DNA from 2 places in the Microbacterium sp. LB12 genome. Region 2 is predicted to be linked to the other one. Evidence: predicted binding sites of a transcription regulator. Region 2 holds the regulator's gene; the other holds the start of a gene.

Region 1 (4,180 bases), 140 kb from region 2:
CGGTCTCGGGCTCGTTCGCGATCGGCGCCGGACAGACCGATGGACTGTCGAACCTCCCCACGGGCACGGTCGTCTCGCTGTCCGAGGCCGCCCCGGCCGCCCAGGACGGGCTCACCTACGGCACACCGGTGTTCAGCGGTGAAGGCGTGACGACCACGGCGACCGGCGCCACCGTGACGATCGGCAACGGCACCACGGTCGCCGTGTCGCTGGAGAACCCGGTCGCCCAGCAGGTCGGCGGATTCACCGTCACGAAGTCGTTGACCGGAACGGGTGCGGCATTGGTTCCGGCCGGCACCACCTACACGATCGACTACTCCTACACCGCCGCGGGGACCCCGGTCACGGGCTCCTTCGACATCGGAGCGGGCCAGACCGACGGACTCGACGGGCTCCCGGCCGGCACGATCGTCACGCTCTCCGAGGCCACCCCTGCGAGCCAGACCGGCCTGAGCTACGGCACCCCGGAATTCAGTGGCACCGGCGTCACCGCGACCACGACGGGCGCGACCCTCACGATCGGCGACGCGACCACGGTCGCGGTCGCCCTGAAGAACCCGGTCACCCCGGTCGTGCCGGCCACGCCCCGCACACCGGGCACCACCACCGGCACCCTCGCGATCACGGGCGGCGAACTCGGCCTCGCCGGCATCGTCCTCGGCGGACTGCTACTGCTGGCCGGAGCCACGACACTCCTGATCCGCACGCGTCGGACGTCCGACGCGGCATAGGACGGACGGCGGTTCCACGGAGGGGCGGCGCGCGAGCGTCGCCCCTCCGTGCATCTGTACCGAACATCACGCGACCTAGGATCGACGGGTGCTAAAGAATCGACGAGTGTTCTCGATCTCGCTGGGCGATCGGACGGCGAAGCTGATGAAGTCCAAGCGGCGACCCGGTCGCTACGAGCTCAGCGTCGATGGAATCCCGCAGTCCGTCGTCTCGATGATCGAGCCCACCGCACTCGAGTACGCCTACATCCAGCACATCGCCCGAGCCATGGATGCGGCAGCCGCACCCGGCACGCCCCTGTTCACCGTGCATCTGGGTGCCGGGGCACTCACACTCGCGCGCTATGTGGAAGCCACACGTCCTGGATCCCCGCAGCTCGCGGTCGAGTTCGAGCCGGACCTCTATGCGGCGATGATCGACGCACTGCCACTCGCCCCCGGCACCGATCTGCGCGTCATCTTCGGCGACGCGCGCGCGGTCGCCGACGCGGAGCTTCCGGACGAGGCGCGATCGTCCGCACCATCGTCCCCCGCCCTCGCCGACGTCGCGACCGGCAACTCCGCGGTCGACGCCGAGTGGGTGGACGCGGACTTCACCGTCGTCGACCTCTGGGATGCTGCGGTCATCCGGCACCGTGTGGCCAGCCTGGAGTTCTACCGCCGCGTGGCCGCCCGCTCGTCCGCGGACGGTGTGGTGGCGGTGAACCTGCTCGACGGGCACCCGTTCGAGTACTCACGTCGGCAGGCTGCGACCCTGCGCCGCGTGTTCGCGCACATTGCCGTCGTGCTCGATGCCGAACCGCACGACGACGAAGGACCGCTCGGCAACGTGGTCGTCTTCGCCAGCGATGCGCCGCTGGCCATCGTGACGAACCCCGAGATGCTCGGCGTACCGCGCCCGCACCTCCTCCACGGCGGTGCCCTGACGTCGTGGATCGGTGACGCGCGCATCATGACCGACGCCGACGGCACGGACTCCCCTGACCCCGACGATCCGGTCTGGGACTAGGTCTCCGCGCTTCGCCGCAGCCGCGTGACGGTCGGGCGCGACAGCGCGGATCGGATGCCAGAATCCTGGTGAACATTTGTTCGAATGTCGGTGGTCGGTGATGGACTGACGTCATGACAGCACTGCTCGACGCGACCGACTCCCAGATGGCGATGCTCGCCGACCTGGTCGCATCGATCGAGGCGGCCGAGACGACGCTGAACCGCATGCAGGCTGCCCGAGACGGCATGCTCGCGCTCGCGGGACGGCTGGCGATCGACATCGCCCGTGAGGCTGCGCACCCCGATCACGGCGACATGGCGATCCGCACGGTGGCCGCCGAGATCGGCGCCGCGCAGCATCTCAGCGACCGCACGATCGAACGACGCATGGCCGAGGCGTCCTGGCTCGTGGAGCGGTTCCCTGCGGTCTGGGCAGCGCAGGGCGAGGGGCGCATCACCGCGGCACACTCGCGGGCGATCGTCGACGCGGGTGCGCACCTTGACGATGCTTCCGACCGGGCGGCCTTCGCTGCGGAGGCGGTGGCGCTGGCCGAGGCCGAGTCGCCGAACCGGCTGCGACGGCTCGTGCGACGGCTCGCCGAACGATTCCAGGAGCGCAGCATCGTCGAGCGGCATCGCGATGCGCGTGAGCTGCGGCGCGTGTGGGTGAAGGACCTCGACGACGGGATGGCTGAACTCGGCATGAACGGACCCGCCACGCTCGTGCACGGGGTGTTCGACCGGTTGTCGCAGATGGCACACGCGCTGAAGGAAGAGCACGCGCGGGTGGCGAAGGATGCTCGGTCGACGAACGGCGAGCCTTCCGATGCCCGCACCGCGGATGACCGCACTGTCGATACCCGCACCATCGACCAGCTGCGAGCGGATCTGCTGGCCGACCTTGTGCTCACGGGCACCCCCACGGGACATGACACGGCGGACGGACTGCTGGGCGAGATCCGCGCGCGGGTGGAGATCACGGTTCCCGTGCTGACGTTGATGGGCACCGGCGAGGCCGACCACTCGAGCTCGCCGGCCGAACTCGACGGCACGGCCCCGATCGATCACGCGACCGCGCGCACGCTCGCCGGCCTCGCTTCCGGATGGGATCGCGTGCTCACGCATCCGATCTCGGGCGCTCTGCTCGCCGTCGACCGCTACCGTCCGAGCGAGCAGCTGCGACGGCACCTCCGTGCGCGGGATCAGCGGTGTCGGTTCCCCGGGTGCGGCATCGCGGCGCGGAAATGCGACCTCGACCACACTCATGCGGCGTCGGCCGGCGGCGCGACGTCCGACGTGAATCTCGCCGCGTTCTGCCGACGACATCACATGCTCAAACACCACTCGCCATGGCAGGTCGCACAGCGATCGGGTGGCGTGCTGGAGTGGACGAGCCCGACCGGACGCACCTACATCGACCGACCGCCGCCCCAGAACTCGGTCGTGTTCACAAGCGCCGGAGCAGACGCCGACGTAGGACTCGCGCCTTTCTGAGGAAGACGCGTGCCCGATACGGGGAACAGCACCAGAAACAGGCACGCACCGGGAACACATACGGCCAGAAACAAGCACGGGCCGCCCGAACCCGAAGGTCCGGACGGCCCGTGGATCCGCAGCCACGAAAGCTACGGGATCACGATGATGCGATGTTGCTCGCGCGTGTTACTGGTACGACTTCACGATCTCGAGGAGGCTCGGGACGTTCTTGTACGCCTCGGCCGCGTTCTCCTTCGTGACGATCACCGGAGGCAGCAGGTACGCGGGAACGACCTTCACGCCGTTGTCGTACTGCTCGGTGTCGTTGACGTCGACCTTCTCGCCCTTCTGGAGCTGGCCGACCATCTTGATGGCCTGCTCGACGAGGAGCGTGGTGTCCTTGTTGATCGTGGAGTACTGGATGCCCTCCATGATCGACTTGACCGACTCGACCTCGGAGTCCTGACCCGTGACGACCGGGACCGGCTTTCCGGCACCCTGCACCGAGGTGATGATGGCGCGGGCGAGCGTGTCGTTCGGGGACAGGACGCCGTCCAGCGTCTCCGAGCTGTACGTCGAGGTGAGGATCGAGTCCATACGACGCTGAGCGTTCTCGGCCTTCCAGCCCTCGGTCGCCGTCTGGGCGATCTCGGTCTGGCCCGAGAGGACCTTCAGCGTGCCGTCGTCGATCTTCGGCTGCAGGACCTCCATGGCGCCGTTGAAGAACACCGCGGAGTTCGCGTCATCGGGCGAACCCGAGAACAGCTCGATGTTGTACGGGGCGTCGTGACCGGCACGCTCGGCGAGACCGTCGAGGAGAGCCTGGCCCTGGAGCTTGCCGACCTCGAAGTTGTCGAACGCGACGTAGTAGTCGACAGCCTTCGTGTTCTCGATCAGACGGTCGTACGCGATGACGGCGACGCCGGCGTCGTGCGCGGCCTCGACCTGCGTGCTGAGCTGCTTGCCGTCCTTGGCACCGATGA
Region 2 (4,180 bases):
GTCGATGCGGTCGGTGTGGGTGAGCGGCGAGCGTTCGATGTACAGCTGCTCGTACTCCGGCAGCGGCCCGACCAGCCCGTCGATGTACGAGGCTTCGAAGTCGTGCGTCTCCGCGACGAGCATCCGCAGATCGGCGACGCCGTAGCGGCTGATGCCGACCGCGAACGCGCCGCCGCGCACGAGTGCCGAGAGCACGGTCCACCCGCCCGCCGAGCCGCCGCGGATCGCGATGCGGGCGGGGTCGGCGAGTCCGGCGTCCGCCAGCCCCGTCGCCGCAGCGATCACGTCGTCGACGTCCACGACGCCCCACTGCCCGTCGAGCCGCTCGCGATACGCGCGTCCGTAGCCGGTGGATCCGCCGTAGTTGACGTCGAGCACGCCGATGCCGCGGCTCGTGTAGAACGCGATCGACGCGGAGGAGGCCCCGGTGACATGCGCTGTGGGTCCGCCGTGCACGAGCACGACGTAGGGCGGGAGCTCGCCGTCGGGTGCGGTGGCCTCCGGATGTGCCGGGGGATAGGCGAAGGCGTGTACGGCGCCGTGCGGCCCCTCTACCTCGATCGAGACAGCGGGCGGCATCCAGTGCGGATCGACCTCCGCGCCGCCGCGCACCGCGACCACGTCTCCGGAGTCGACATCGACGCACCACAGCCCCGGATCCACGCGTGAGCCGTTGCCGGAGAGGAGCACGCGGCTCCCGTCCACGTCATCCACGCTCACGTGGCCGTCGGCGGGGACGTCGATCGGGCGCACGGTGCCGTCGGGGTCGATGATCACGACGGCGTCGCGGCCATTCGTGCGCACCGCGACGATCCGGCCGTCGTCGAGTGGACGGAACCAACGGTTGCCGAGCACCCAGAGCCCGTAGCCGGTGTCGGCGTCGGCGGGCGCGATCGGCCGCGGTGCGGCGACGGGTGCGACGCCGTCGAGCGTCACGCGGTACAGCCCCCAGCGGTCGTCCGGGTCGTCGGCGAAGACCAGGTCGGAATCGCTGATCCATTCCGGTTGCAGTGCCGCGCGGGAGCGGACCGTCTGCGGCTGCCCGCCGTCGAGTGCGCCCACCTGCAGGTGCGCCTCCTCCCAGGGCATCCGGCCGCGATTCCAGGCGACCCACGCCGCGCGGGTCCCGTCCGGAGACAGGGCCGGATGCGCGTAGAAGCCCTCGCCCCGCGCGATCACCCGGATCGCGGAGGGATCGTCCGCTGCGGACCCGTCGAGAGGGATCTCGATGATCGCGCGCGTGTGCGGCGTCGTGGCGAGATCCTCCCGCACGGCCAGCAGACGACCGCCCTGCACCCGCAGGCCCCCATGCGCAGGGCCGGATGCTGTGAGAGGCACGGGCTCCGCGCCCCGCACCATCCGGTGCACCCGCTGGTCGCCCGCGTCCACGAAGTACAGTGTGCCCGCGTGGTCCGCGGTCCAGGCGCCTCCGCCGTACTCGTGCACGCGCGAGCGGGCGCTCCACGGCGCGGGCAGGATCTCGGCCCCGGAAGAGCTCCGCACCGTCACCCGCCCCTTCTGGGAGGGCACCGACTCGCCCCACCAGATCTCCGTGCCGACGAACCGTGCGCCGTCGATGCGCGGTGAGGATGCCGCGACGGACGCGGGGGAGAAGGACGAGGACCAGGAACCGTACGGAGACGACGACATGCATCGAGCCTATGGGCGGATCACACGCGGCATCGCACGCGATGGAAGACTGGGGTCATGAGCCGCATGACAGGCCGCGCGATCGGCAGCTGGAGCCTCCGCCTCGACGCTGTCTACTGTCTGATCCTCGGCGCGTTCGTCGCGGTCGTCGCGCCTCAGCTCGCGACGGTGATCGCGCTCCCTGCACTACTGCTGACCGTGGTGGGGCTCGTCGTCGTCGGCTGGTCGGCGCTCGTGCTCTGGATGGTGGCCCGCACACGATTGCGGTCAGCGCTCCGGCTCGTGCTGTGCGTCAACATCCTCGCGAGCGTGCTCATCGCCGCGGCGTCGTTCACGGCATCGAGCGCACTCGTCGTGATCGCCGTGCTGGCCGTCGCGTGCGAGGTCGCGCTGTTCGCGGTGAGCCAGGTCGTCGCCATCCGTCGGCTGAACGCTCACCCGACAGACGGCGCGACGGCATAGCGTCGCCGCGGCGGCTCAGACCGCGCGCAGCACCGCGACGATCTTGCCGAGGATCACGGCCTCGTCGCCGAGGATGGGCTCGAACGCGGAGTTGCGGGGGAGCAGCCAGGTGTGGCCGTCGCGGCGACGCAGGACCTTGACCGTCGCCTCGCCATCGAGCATCGCGGCCACGATCTCGCCGTTCTCGGCACTGTTCTGCGATCGCACGACGACCCAGTCGCCGTCGCAGATCGCGGCGTCGATCATCGACTCACCGCTGACCTTGAGCATGAACAGATCGCCCTTGCCGACCAGTTGGCGGGGGAGCGGGAAGATCTCCTCGACCTGCTGATCAGCCGTGATCGGCACGCCGGCGGCGATGCGCCCGACCAGCGGAACGAGTGCGGCGTCGCCGACGGGGGTCGCGACGTCGGCGGGGTTCTCGGTGCTGCTGCCGGGCAGGTCGATGAGCACTTCCATCGCCCTGGTCTTGCCAGGGTCGCGCCGCAGGTACCCGCTGAGCTCGAGCTGGCCGAGCTGGTGGGTCACGCTGGAGAGCGACTTGAGGCCGACTGCATCGCCGATCTCGCGCATGCTCGGCGGGTAACCATGGTTCGCGATCGAGTTCTGGATGACCTCGAGGATCGCCATCTGCTTCGCACTCAGGCTCTTGCGACGGCGCGTCCGCGGAGCCTCCGACTCGGGGGCAGAGTTCTCGCTCATGGTGCTCCTTCAGTGCGTGATCCCGACGTCGCTCTTCGAATGTCGGTGGCCCGTGGTGGGGTGTCCTTATCGAAACCGTATCCGAGATTCGGGCCGATCTGGAAGATCTGTTCGAGCGTGTCGGGCTGATTTCCGGGTGTGGTTTCGAAGAATACTTGACAGATGTTCGAACTCGAAGATATCTTCGGTAAGTAGCTTCGCATCAACGGCTCCCGGCCGAGTCGCGGATGCGAACGCTACGCCAACTTCCCCGGTGGCTTCACGGCTCCGGGACAGGCTAAGGAGCACCACATGAGCAGCATCAGCTTCAGCACCGCGGCAGTCATCCCGGCACCGGCACGTCCGGCGACGCGACTGCGGTTGACGGCGCGCGGCCGTGCTGTGCTGCTCGCCCTCGCCTCCGTGCCGCTCGCCATCGGGATCGCCTTCGCCGCGATCAGCGGTGGCAGCGCAATCGCCTCCGGAGCAGACACCGCGGCCGTGAGTGTCGAGACCGTCACGGTCATGCCGGGTGACACGCTGTGGTCGATCGCGACCTCGGTGGCACCCGATGCGGACCCGCGCGACGTCATCGGCGAGATCAGCCGCATGAACCTGCTGCGCGGCGGCGAGCTCCAGATCGGGCAGCGGCTCGCGATTCCGGCTCAGTACACGAACTGATCATCGGCGTCGCGCGCCGCAACGTGTGCAGCGGTCAGGTGGTCGCGGCCTAGCATGGGAAGGGTGACCCTCTCCCTCAACGATCTTCCGCTACGTGACGATCTTCGCGGATTGACGCCCTATGGCGCTCCGCAGGCGCCGCTTCCGATCGCGCTCAACGTGAACGAGAACACGCATCCGGTCCCGGATGCCGTGGCGAGCGACATCCTCGACGACATCGCGGTGGCGATCCGAGATGTCAACCGCTACCCGGATCGTGAGTTCACCGCACTCCGGGAGGCGTTCGCCGGGTACCTCGGGCACGGCCTCTCCGCCGATCAGATCTGGGCGGGCAACGGTTCCAACGAGGTGCTGCAGCACATCCTCCAGGCATTCGGTGGTCCAGGGCGCACGGCGTTCGGGTTCGCGCCGACCTACTCGATGTATCCGCTGATCGCACAGGGGACCGGTGCGCGCTGGGTTGCTGGGACCCGACAGCCCGACTACACGATCACCGCCGACGAGGCAGCGGAGCAGGTGCGCGACGCCGACCCCGACGTGATCATCCTGTGCTCGCCGAACAACCCGACGGGAACACCGCTCGGGCTCGATGTCGTCGAAGCGGTCTATGAGGCGTCCCGGGGCGTCGTCATCGTCGATGAGGCCTATCAGGAGTTCGCGCCTCACGACGCGCCGTCCGCGCTGACGCTGCTCGAGGGGCGCCCGC

What was found. Region 2 encodes LexA, which represses DNA repair genes until DNA is damaged. Its sites were predicted from a motif close to TCGAACANNTGTTCGA; they were not measured.
Region 1: WFM69_RS09200 (HNH endonuclease signature motif containing protein) is a predicted target of LexA. The motif match lies at 1,809-1,824, and genes of this name have one in related genera.

What each region holds. Positions count from the first base shown of each region.
Region 1 covers NZ_JBBCPF010000004.1:128,969-133,148, reverse strand. Annotated here, with positions in the region: gene WFM69_RS09210 (DUF5979 domain-containing protein) at 1-731, shown strand, start outside; gene WFM69_RS09205 (spermidine synthase) at 838-1,740, shown strand; gene WFM69_RS09200 (HNH endonuclease signature motif containing protein) at 1,854-3,215, shown strand; gene WFM69_RS09195 (sugar-binding protein) at 3,384-4,180, opposite strand, start outside.
Region 2 covers NZ_JBBCPF010000004.1:266,369-270,548, forward strand. Annotated here, with positions in the region: gene WFM69_RS09960 (S9 family peptidase) at 1-1,650, opposite strand, end outside; gene WFM69_RS09965 (hypothetical protein) at 1,708-2,112, shown strand; gene lexA (transcriptional repressor LexA) at 2,128-2,814, opposite strand; gene WFM69_RS09975 (LysM peptidoglycan-binding domain-containing protein) at 3,106-3,474, shown strand; gene WFM69_RS09980 (histidinol-phosphate transaminase) at 3,538-4,180, shown strand, end outside.